DNA from 3 places in the Macrococcus armenti genome. Region 2 is predicted to be linked to each of the others. Evidence: riboswitches for the same ligand, from Rfam matches in the RefSeq annotation. Region 2 holds a riboswitch; each other region holds the start of a gene.
What was found. A riboswitch is a leader RNA that binds a small molecule or an ion and turns the genes downstream of it on or off. The one in region 2 is predicted to bind thiamine pyrophosphate.
Positions count from the first base shown of each region.

Region 1: another riboswitch for thiamine pyrophosphate. It lies ahead of thiC (phosphomethylpyrimidine synthase ThiC); the one in region 2 lies ahead of tenA (thiaminase II).
Region 3: another riboswitch for thiamine pyrophosphate. It lies ahead of LAU42_RS00655 (thiamine phosphate synthase); the one in region 2 lies ahead of tenA (thiaminase II).

Region 1 is NZ_CP083608.1:331,203-334,492, forward strand. Features, by position in the region: gene nadA (quinolinate synthase NadA) at 1-710, shown strand, start outside; gene LAU42_RS01870 (hypothetical protein) at 779-1,189, shown strand; TPP riboswitch at 1,242-1,342, shown strand; gene thiC (phosphomethylpyrimidine synthase ThiC) at 1,406-3,121, shown strand; gene LAU42_RS01880 (DUF402 domain-containing protein) at 3,193-3,290, opposite strand, start outside.
Region 2 is NZ_CP083608.1:1,933,725-1,937,014, forward strand. Features, by position in the region: gene thiD (bifunctional hydroxymethylpyrimidine kinase/phosphomethylpyrimidine kinase) at 1-572, opposite strand, end outside; gene tenA (thiaminase II) at 572-1,240, opposite strand; TPP riboswitch at 1,302-1,397, opposite strand; gene LAU42_RS11870 (LysM peptidoglycan-binding domain-containing protein) at 1,482-2,333, opposite strand; gene LAU42_RS11875 (LysM peptidoglycan-binding domain-containing protein) at 2,502-3,290, opposite strand, start outside.
Region 3 is NZ_CP083608.1:125,368-128,657, reverse strand. Features, by position in the region: gene LAU42_RS00665 (ATP-binding cassette domain-containing protein) at 1-493, shown strand, start outside; gene LAU42_RS00660 (hypothetical protein) at 522-998, opposite strand; TPP riboswitch at 1,091-1,189, shown strand; gene LAU42_RS00655 (thiamine phosphate synthase) at 1,301-1,885, shown strand; gene LAU42_RS00650 (NAD(P)/FAD-dependent oxidoreductase) at 1,855-2,964, shown strand; gene thiS (sulfur carrier protein ThiS) at 2,948-3,145, shown strand; gene LAU42_RS00640 (thiazole synthase) at 3,147-3,290, shown strand, end outside.

The DNA of each region.
Region 1 (3,290 bases), 600 kb from region 2:
GAATTGACTGTCTACCGCTGACGTATGTTAATTCGACTGCACACATTAAAGCGTTTGTCGGCAAGAAAGGTGGCAGCTGTCTGACGAGTGGTAATGCGCATAAAGTAGTAAAACATGCACTAGAACAGAACAAAGTCATCCTATTTTTGCCGGACCAGCATCTTGGTAGAAATACGGCCTACGATCTTGGTGTTCCGTTAGAAACAATGGCGATATATGATCCGATTTCTGAAACACTAGAATTTGAAGGAGAAGTACAGGATATTCGTATCGTGTTATGGAAAGGACATTGCTCAGTACACGAAAAGTTTACGATCGAGAATATTAAAAATGTGAGACAGCAACATCCAGGTATGCGTATTATTGTACATCCAGAATGTACATTTGATGTTGTACAGGCAAGCGATGACTCAGGAAGTACAAGAAAGATTTTAGAAGTGATTACATCAGCACCAGCAGGGACGAAATGGGCAATCGGAACTGAGATGAACCTTGTAAATCGTATTATTAAAGATAATCCGGATAAAGAGATAATTTCTCTTAATCCGTTTATGTGTGCATGTTTAACAATGAATCGAATTGATTTACCACATTTAGTATGGTGTCTGGATAACATTGTTGAACACCGATTTGACAATCAGATTGTAGTTGATAAAGAAACTACGACATATGCATTAAGAGCCCTCAATCAGATGCTTATTTTACAATAATCTATATTTTTGTGAAATGCTGAATTATTGCGTATAATTGATGTAATTCAATTGATGGAGGAATTACTATGAATAAATGGATTAAAAGAAGTTTAGTAGTAGGTGTGGTTGGTGTAGGTGTTTATCAATCGGCTAAATATGTCAAAAATAACGAATATATTAAAGAACGTTTAGGCGATTTGAAGAATATTAAGGAATATAATGACTTACGTATCGCGATTATGGAAATTATTGAAGCGTTTAATAATCCAGCGTCGAGACCTGAGTCTCATATTGCAGATGATGTAAGTGCAGCACAAGATGCGCATTCTAATACACATAATTCAGAAGAACCATTAATTGCCGATGCAGTTAAGCGTGTATTGGATACGAAAGTTGTAGAAAACTTATTAGGCGATAAAGCCGATATTGATTTAATGAAATCTTTAGTTGATGAATCAAGAGATGTTGAAAAGCTGATCCGTGGATGGTTTAATTAGTGTTTGATAACAGAAACAATTAGTGGTATGGTTTATATATACAACTGAATAAGACGATTGCTAGGGGAGCTCTTATGAGCTGAGAAAGGAATATCCTTGACTCTTTGAACCTGTTTGGTTAGTACCAGCGTAGGGAAGCGAGCGTGTATATTAATGATGTTTTTTTGTCGTGAATTTTCACCTCCTAGTAATGAATATAACTAGGGGGTTTTTATTATGGTTAATTTGAAGAAGTCGTTTCCAGCAAGTAAGAGAATCTTTAAATCAGGTATCGGTGATGATGCGGATATTCAAGTGCCATTTCGCGAAATATCACTCACGGATACGGTAACTGAAATGGGTACAACAGAGAATGCACCGGTAGTTGTATATGATACAGGTGGCGTTTATCACGATGATACATATGAAATTGATGTGGAACGTGGAATTCCTAAGCTTCGCGAGAAATGGATCGATGACAGGGCAGATGTTGAACGCTATACAGGACGTAAAGTATTAGCAGTCGATAATGGTTTTAAAGACATTAATCATACTAAGTTTGTAGAAACGCCATTTAAGTATGAACCGAAACGTGCGCGACAAAGTAAAAACGTCACTCAGATGCATTATGCAAAGCAAGGTATTATTACGAAAGAAATGAAGTTTGTTGCAATTCGTGAGAACGTAGATCCTGAGTTTGTGCGCAGTGAAATTGCACGAGGACGCGCAATTATTCCAAACAATATTAATCATCCGGAATCTGAGCCGATGATCATCGGTAAAAATTTCAAAGTGAAAGTAAACGCGAATATCGGTAACTCAGCAGTTAGTTCATCGATTGAAGATGAGATAGAGAAGATGGTATGGGCAACGCACTGGGGTGCCGATACGATAATGGATTTATCTACAGGTAAAAATATTCACGCGACTCGTGAATACATTATTCGTAATTCTCCGGTACCTGTCGGAACAGTGCCCATTTATCAGGCGCTGGAAAAAGTAGATGGTATCGCTGAAGACTTAACGTGGGAAGTATACAGAGATACATTAATTGAACAGGCAGAGCAAGGTGTCGATTACTTTACGATTCATGCAGGCGTATTGTTACGATACGTGCCAATGACTGTAAATCGTCTGACAGGTATCGTCTCACGTGGAGGGTCAATTATGGCGCAATGGTGTTTAGCACACCATGAAGAGAGTTTCTTATATACGCACTTTGAAGAGATTTGCGAAATTTTAAAGACATATGACATCGCAATCTCACTCGGTGATGGACTAAGGCCTGGTTCAATATATGATGCCAATGACGAGAGTCAGATTGCTGAGTTAAAAACACTTGGTGAATTGACTAAGATAGCATGGGAGCATGACGTACAAGTGATGATTGAAGGACCGGGTCACGTACCACTTCATAAAATTAAAGAAAATCAGGAACTTGCAGACTTCTACTGTAATGAAGCACCTTTTTATACATTAGGACCGCTGACAACAGATATTGCACCAGCTTATGACCATATAACATCAGCGATCGGTGCTGCTAATATCGGTTCATACGGCACAGCAATGCTCTGCTATGTAACCCCGAAAGAGCATTTAGGGTTACCAAATAAAGATGACGTCCGTACAGGTGTTGTAACGTATAAGATTGCAGCACATGCAGCAGACTTAGCGAAAGGGTTGCCAGGTGCGGATGAACGTGACAATGCAATTAGTAAAGCACGCTTTGAATTCAGATGGGTAGATCAGTTTAATTTATCGTTAGACCCGGAACGCGCAAAAGAATACCACGATGAAACATTACCTGCAGAGGCTGCGAAAGTAGCACATTTCTGTAGTATGTGCGGGCCGAAGTTCTGCTCAATGCGTATTTCACATGATTTACGTAAAGATAAAGGCATGCAGGAGATGGCAGATAAGTTTAAAGCGCAAGGCAGTAAAATATACTCATAGAATTTCCTGTGATCGGAGCACAGTTGATTCATATATAAAAGCATCATCCGTTACCAAACCCGGATGATGCTTTACTTTATATATTCACTGAAATCTGTCACATTAAAAGGGAATTTATTATCAGCAATATTGTTTTTGAGTTCCTGTAATGATACGAGTGCAAAGTTAG
Region 2 (3,290 bases):
AGTCCAGACTTCGTGAATAAGTAGTCCGTTGCATCCCCTTTTAAATGTCCCCCTTTAATTAATACGCTTTGTGCACCAATTTCATTAATAAATATTTTCCCGGCACGTTCTATTTCATCGATTGTTTCGACCTTCATATTTATAATCGTCTCAAGTTCCGGTATGTTAGGTGTAACAACTGTAGCAAGATCCAGCAACTTCGTACGAACGGCATTCTGGCCATGCTCATCAAGTAATAAATCTCCGCTTTTTGCAATCATAACAGGATCTATTACATAAGGAATGTTATGACGTTCAATATATGGTCTTACAACGTCCATTACTTCACTCGTTGCAAGCATGCCCGTTTTTACAGCGTTTGGTACGATGTCAGAATATACACTCTCCAATTGTGCATGAATTACGTCTACCGGTTGATTAAATACTTGCTGAACGCCTAAAGTGTTTTGTGCAACAAGGCTTGTAACGACGCTCATACCATATACACTACGCGATTGAAATACTTTAAGGTCAACTGTTGTTCCTGCACCACCTGTAGGATCTGTACCTGCGATTGATAATGCTGTTCTCATTAATATTCCTCCCAAGTTTCAATATTATATGACATATTAAAAAAGCGTTTTTCATGTATACAACTTTCAACAAAGTTCTTTCTTAATATTTCTAACTCATCATCTGAAGCCGTCTGACTGAACGCATTCACCCATCTATCAAGGTGTCCGATAAGTTCGTCCATATTTACGCAATAAAATTCAACCCATGGCTTAAGCGGATTATTTGTTAAGTCATTTCGCGCTCTTATTTTCAATGCTAATTGCTGATATACATATGGACATGGTGCCATCGCACAAATCGTAAAGCTCGCATCACTGTAACGATATGCATTGTAATACATATGTTTAATATAATGATCACTTGATGGATACCACTCACCTTCCTTAATCAACGATTTATAATCTACACCAGCATAGTTTGCCAACGTATAATGCGCATCAATTTCACCATTCATAACAAAATCAATTTGTTCGAGTAAAAACTTTATTCCTTCTCTATCATTTAATTTAGGAATGAGTAAACTATATATTTTCGCAAATTCATTTAAATATAAACTATCTGCCTTTAAGTAGTGACATACAGCGTCTTTCTTCAAGTCACCTTTAATAATCCCCTGAATAAAAGGATCATTATAAATCGATTCGATAATTGGTTCTACTTCTTTCTTTAACTCTTCTGTAAACATATAATTCCTCCTCAAAATAAAAAACCTATCTCCGTATAGGAAATAGGTTAAATACACATAATGGTACTTAGCACAACTTTCCTACGCCGGCATTATCCGGATCAGGTAAAGGGTTTGACAGACGTCATCTCAGCACGAAGCACCCCTAGTGTGTATCATTTACTTATAGTTTAACTAAGTTAATAAATTAATGCAAAAAAGAGCTTTAAAGTGAATTTCACTTTAAAGCTCTGAATATAAATTATAATCTTGCTCCACATGCTGGCCATGGTTGTGCACCACGAGAGTTATATAAGATTTGAGCACGTTTTGTTTGCTCTGCTGCAGATGCTTGGTGTGGATATCCTGAACCACCAACACTTTGCCATGTTTGTAAATCAAATTGGTACATACCGTAGAAGCCATTGCCTGTATTGATAGAAGCATTTCCACCTGATTCACATTGTGCTAATGCTGACCAGTTTAAACCATTGTTAACGCGAGGCGCTGGTGCAGCCTGAGTTTTTGTATATGTGACTTGTTGCTTAGGTGCACTATATACTGTTTGTTGAACAGGTGCTTGATAAGTTGATTGTGCTACTTGATTTTTAACTGGCGCTTCGTATGTCGTTTTTGAAACTGCTGGTTGAACAGGCGCTTTGTATGTTGATTGTGCTACTGGATTTACTGGTGCTTGTTGAACATTGTTTGAAACAGGCGTTCCAACTGAACCATTAATCTTTAATGTGTCTCCAGCAATGATTAAATCTGATTGTAAACCATTCCATGCTTTAAGCTGTGCTACTGTTACACTATATTGAGATGCAATTTTACCTAATGTATCTCCAGGCACGATAACGTATGTTGCATCACTATTGTTTGATGATTTGTTTGTATCATTTGTTTCATTAATATTTAATACTTGATCAGCAATGATTAAATCTGACTTTAAGTTGTTTTCAAGCTTTAACGCTTGAACTGAAGTATTAAATTCGTTAGAGATTTTCCATAATGAATCTCCACTTTTTACTTTATATTGAGCTGCATCAGCTTGAGTCGCTGCGAATGTTCCACCTACTGCAAATACTGTTGTCACCGCTAATAATTTTTTCATTTTGGAATGTCCTCCTAGAGTTTATATGCGTTTTGAATAACTATACTATATCAAATTAAAATATTTCATAGGTTACAGTTATATAAAGAATTAAGTGTTATGTTACACTCATGTTACAATTCTACAAAATAAAATGATTTCGCAATTACACGAAATCATTTTTTATTATTAGTAAGCTGTTGACCATTGAGATGCGCCAGCTGTTTGGTATAATATTCTAGCGCGTTTCCATTGTTCTTCAACTGAAGCGTTTGCTGGGTTTCCAGTTCCACCTACTGATGCCCATGTTGATGGTGAGAATTGGAATAATCCGTAGTAACCTGCTGGGTTAACAGCACTTGGATTACCGCCTGATTCGCGTTGTGCGATAACACGTAAGTGTGCATCCATCGATGAATTACCAGCTGGTGCTGCTGCTTGTTGTACTGGTGCTTGTTGTACCGGCGCTTGTTGTACCGGCGCTTGTTGATGTGCAGCTGTTTGTTGTACTACTGGTTGAGCAGGTGCTGCTTGCTGTACTTGTTGTACTGGCGCTTGTTGTACTTGTGTATGTTCAGTTGCTTGTTCAGGCGCTTGTACTACTGGTGCTGCTTTAGCTGCTACTGGTTGTACTGAAACTGGTGTTTGTGCTGCTGTTTGAGTAACAACTTGTTTTTCCTCTTTATCAACGATAATCATTTTACCGGCTTTAAGATCTTTATTTGATTTAATTTTATTCCATTTCTTTAAATCTGCTACTTTAGTATCAAATTTCTTAGCGATTTTTTCTAAAGTATCACCATTTTGTACTTCGTATTTCCCTTTAACTAATACTTCTAATTTTTGATTTGGGAAAATAATATCTGAATCTAATTTATTGATCTTTTTAATACGTTCAACTGTTGTATCATATTTATCAGCGATAGACCAAAGTGACTCACCTTGAGATACTTTATGTTCCTTCGCGTCTGCCTGTGC
Region 3 (3,290 bases), 400 kb from region 2:
AAAACCTGAACGTGGCAAAATTTTATTTAATAATATTGATTCGAATTTGTTTCAAACGTCTACTATAGCAGATGATATACACTATTTTGAACAAGAGCCTTTCATATTTAATGAATCTATATTGTTTAACATAACTTTAGGAGATGATTTTGAAAAACACCATATAAATCAGGTTATAGAAATGTGCAAATTAGATACGCTCATTCAAACACATGGTTTAAGCTATTCTGTAGGTTCAGATGGAAAGTTTTTATCAGGTGGTCAAAAAATGAGAATCGCTTTAGCGAGAATTTTAGTACGGAATCCTAAATTTGTATTATTAGATGAATTCTCTGCTGGTCTTGATTCAGAAAATACAATTTTCATAAGAGATATACTACATACAAATATCGAAACGGTGATTGAAATTACGCATGATAAAGATTTAAATTATAATTACTATAATAAAATTTTTAAAATTGAAGCGTGTAGCGTTACAACTTCAACACCTTAAAAAAAGTAAGGCGGCTGATTCAGCCGCCTTACTTCTTCACTAACGCTAATGCACATTCCCCAAGAAATGTTTTCGATACAGTTACACCTTCATCTGTTTCATTAAACCTTATATACCCGGCAGTTTCATAATCTTTAAGGTACTGCATCAAATGTTCTTCCGTCATCTCAGCATACTCATGCGCCATTAAGTTTTTCAATCTATCAAACGTGAGCGATACATCTTTATATATTTCAATTGTATACATTACATATTTAAAGATATGCACTTCTTTCTGTGCAATTTCATTCTCCATATCGAGCGATTCCTGTTCATCAATCTCCCTTAATATTTCTTCAGATGTCATTCGATCTTCTTGTAGTTTAAGCATTCTTTCCTGATTTATATGTTCTTCGTTTATCTCTTCTACATTTTCTTTTTGTGTTTCAATTTGTTGCTGTTCATTCATTTGTTCATGTATCTCAGCATGTTCATCAAGCAAAGCCGACAATTCTTGTTCATTCATTTTGTAAATCCCCTTCCTCAATCTTTATTTTATCATTTTAATTTCAAAGTTTGAATTATCAATCATTCAGTGCTATTCTTAATTCATAATTAAATATTTGCTAGGGGTGCTCTTATAGCTGAGAAGACAACGTCTGACTCTCATAACCTGATTTGGATAATTCCAACGTAGGGAAGCAATCGTTATGTATATTGTTATATATTTAAATGTATTTTTATATACTTATTTATATATTTTATTTTGATCATTGATGACGACCACCCGTAGTTTATTTTACGGGTGGTCTTTTTTTGGAGGCGCTTATGATTTATATGATGACACCGTTTGTATCCCCAAATCACAGTGTGTTGCAATCGATTATTGATGTTGAGGCATCCATCGATGGTGTGATATTGCGATTAGATGCGAATGATGATGTAATTGATGAATTTATTAATGTGTTGAAGCAGTCGATAGATGTTTCTAAGATTATAGTGCATAATGCACCGCATCTGCTGGATAAACATCAGCTGAAGCGTATTCACTTTAAGGAACGTATTGATGATGCGCTGTTATTTAAACGTCAGCATCCTGAAATCAGTGTCGGTATGAGTGCACATAGCATTCAAAGTGTTCGTCGTATTAACGGTATACTTGATTATTGTATATTTGGTCACGTCTTTCCTACAACGTCAAAGCAAGGTTTACCACCTCAGCGTGAATCTGTAATTCAGGAAGTATTGAATTACGACATTCCTGTCATTGCAATCGGTGGTATTGATGAAAATACGATACACGATCTTAACATTAAGTTCAGTGGTTTCAGTGGTATTCGTTTGTTTCAGCATAAGGCAGTACTTGAGCATGTTATAAAGGAGTGGTTATTACGAAATTCGACGTCCTCATAATTGGTGGTGGCATTATCGGTCAGAGTATCGGCTATCATTTGAAAAAAGAAGATATAACAGTCGGCATTATTGATGACTATAATGGATGCCGTGCAACACATGCAGCTGGTGGTATGCTTGGCGCTCAAAATGAATTTTATGATGATTCACCGTTGTTTCAATTATGTATAGAAGGTCAGTATATGATGAAGGACTTTGCCGATGAGCTCTTCAGGCTTGGTCATGGTATAGATTACTGCCAGAACGGTCTATTAAAGATTGCATCTCATGATGGCGCTAATGATATAAGACAGCAATATGATTTCCTGAGTTCACAGTCTACTACAACGAAATTATACGAAGATAGTTTACACAAATTCGCAAATGGCCATATTCGAAATCATGATTTAGCGATGTGGATTCCAACAGATGGTCAGGTCAATGCAGTGAAGTATCACACAGCATTAAAGCAATTGAATGATGATATTACTTTTATAGATGACCGTGTTATACATGTTGAATCACTTCATACGAATGAATTTATCGTAACAACAAATCGCGGTACATATCACTGCGGGCGACTTGTTGTTGCTGCTGGTATGTATTCAGGAACGATACTCAAATCTTTGAATGTCGATTTTCATATGCACGGTGTTAAAGGCGAGGTCATGACGATTTACCACCCTACGCTATGCATGAAGGAAACGTTATTCCAGACAAACGGACATTATATTGTTCCGAAAGCAGAAGACTTGTATCTTGTTGGTGCTACGACATCGATGAATCAAGAAAACATCGTACATGAAGAAGGGCTTACCTGGCTCAAATCAATGACTTATAACTTATTACCTGAACTGATGAATGGTGAAATTAAAGAATCGAGATGCGGATTTCGACCAGATAGTGCGCTACACCGCCCCGTCATTGATGAAGTTCAGGACGGTGTGTTTGTTGCAACCGGCCATTATCGTAATGGTATTCTCCTTTCCAAAATAACTGGCGAACTCGTACATAAACTTATGTTTGATAAAAATAATCCGCTTGCAATTAAGTATCAAAATAAATTTAAATTGGAGGATTCACGTGAAACTATTTGTTAATGATGAAGTTTATGAAACAGAAACAACGATGCTTGTACCCTTTCTGGAATCATTAAATATTGATTTAAAGCGCGCAGTAGTTGTAATTGATGATATGCCGATTCAAAAAGATAAATGGCATGAAACAGAAATTAAACCAGAACAGAGATTAGAGCTATTAGAATTTGTAGGAGGCGGTTAATATGTTAAAGATTGGACCTTTAGAACTTGAATCAAGACTTATACTCGGCACAGGTAAGTTTGAAAACGGTGAGATTCAGCATAAAGCTGTAGAAGTGAGCGAAACAAACGCACTTACTTTCGCAGTACGTCGTATGAGTTTATAT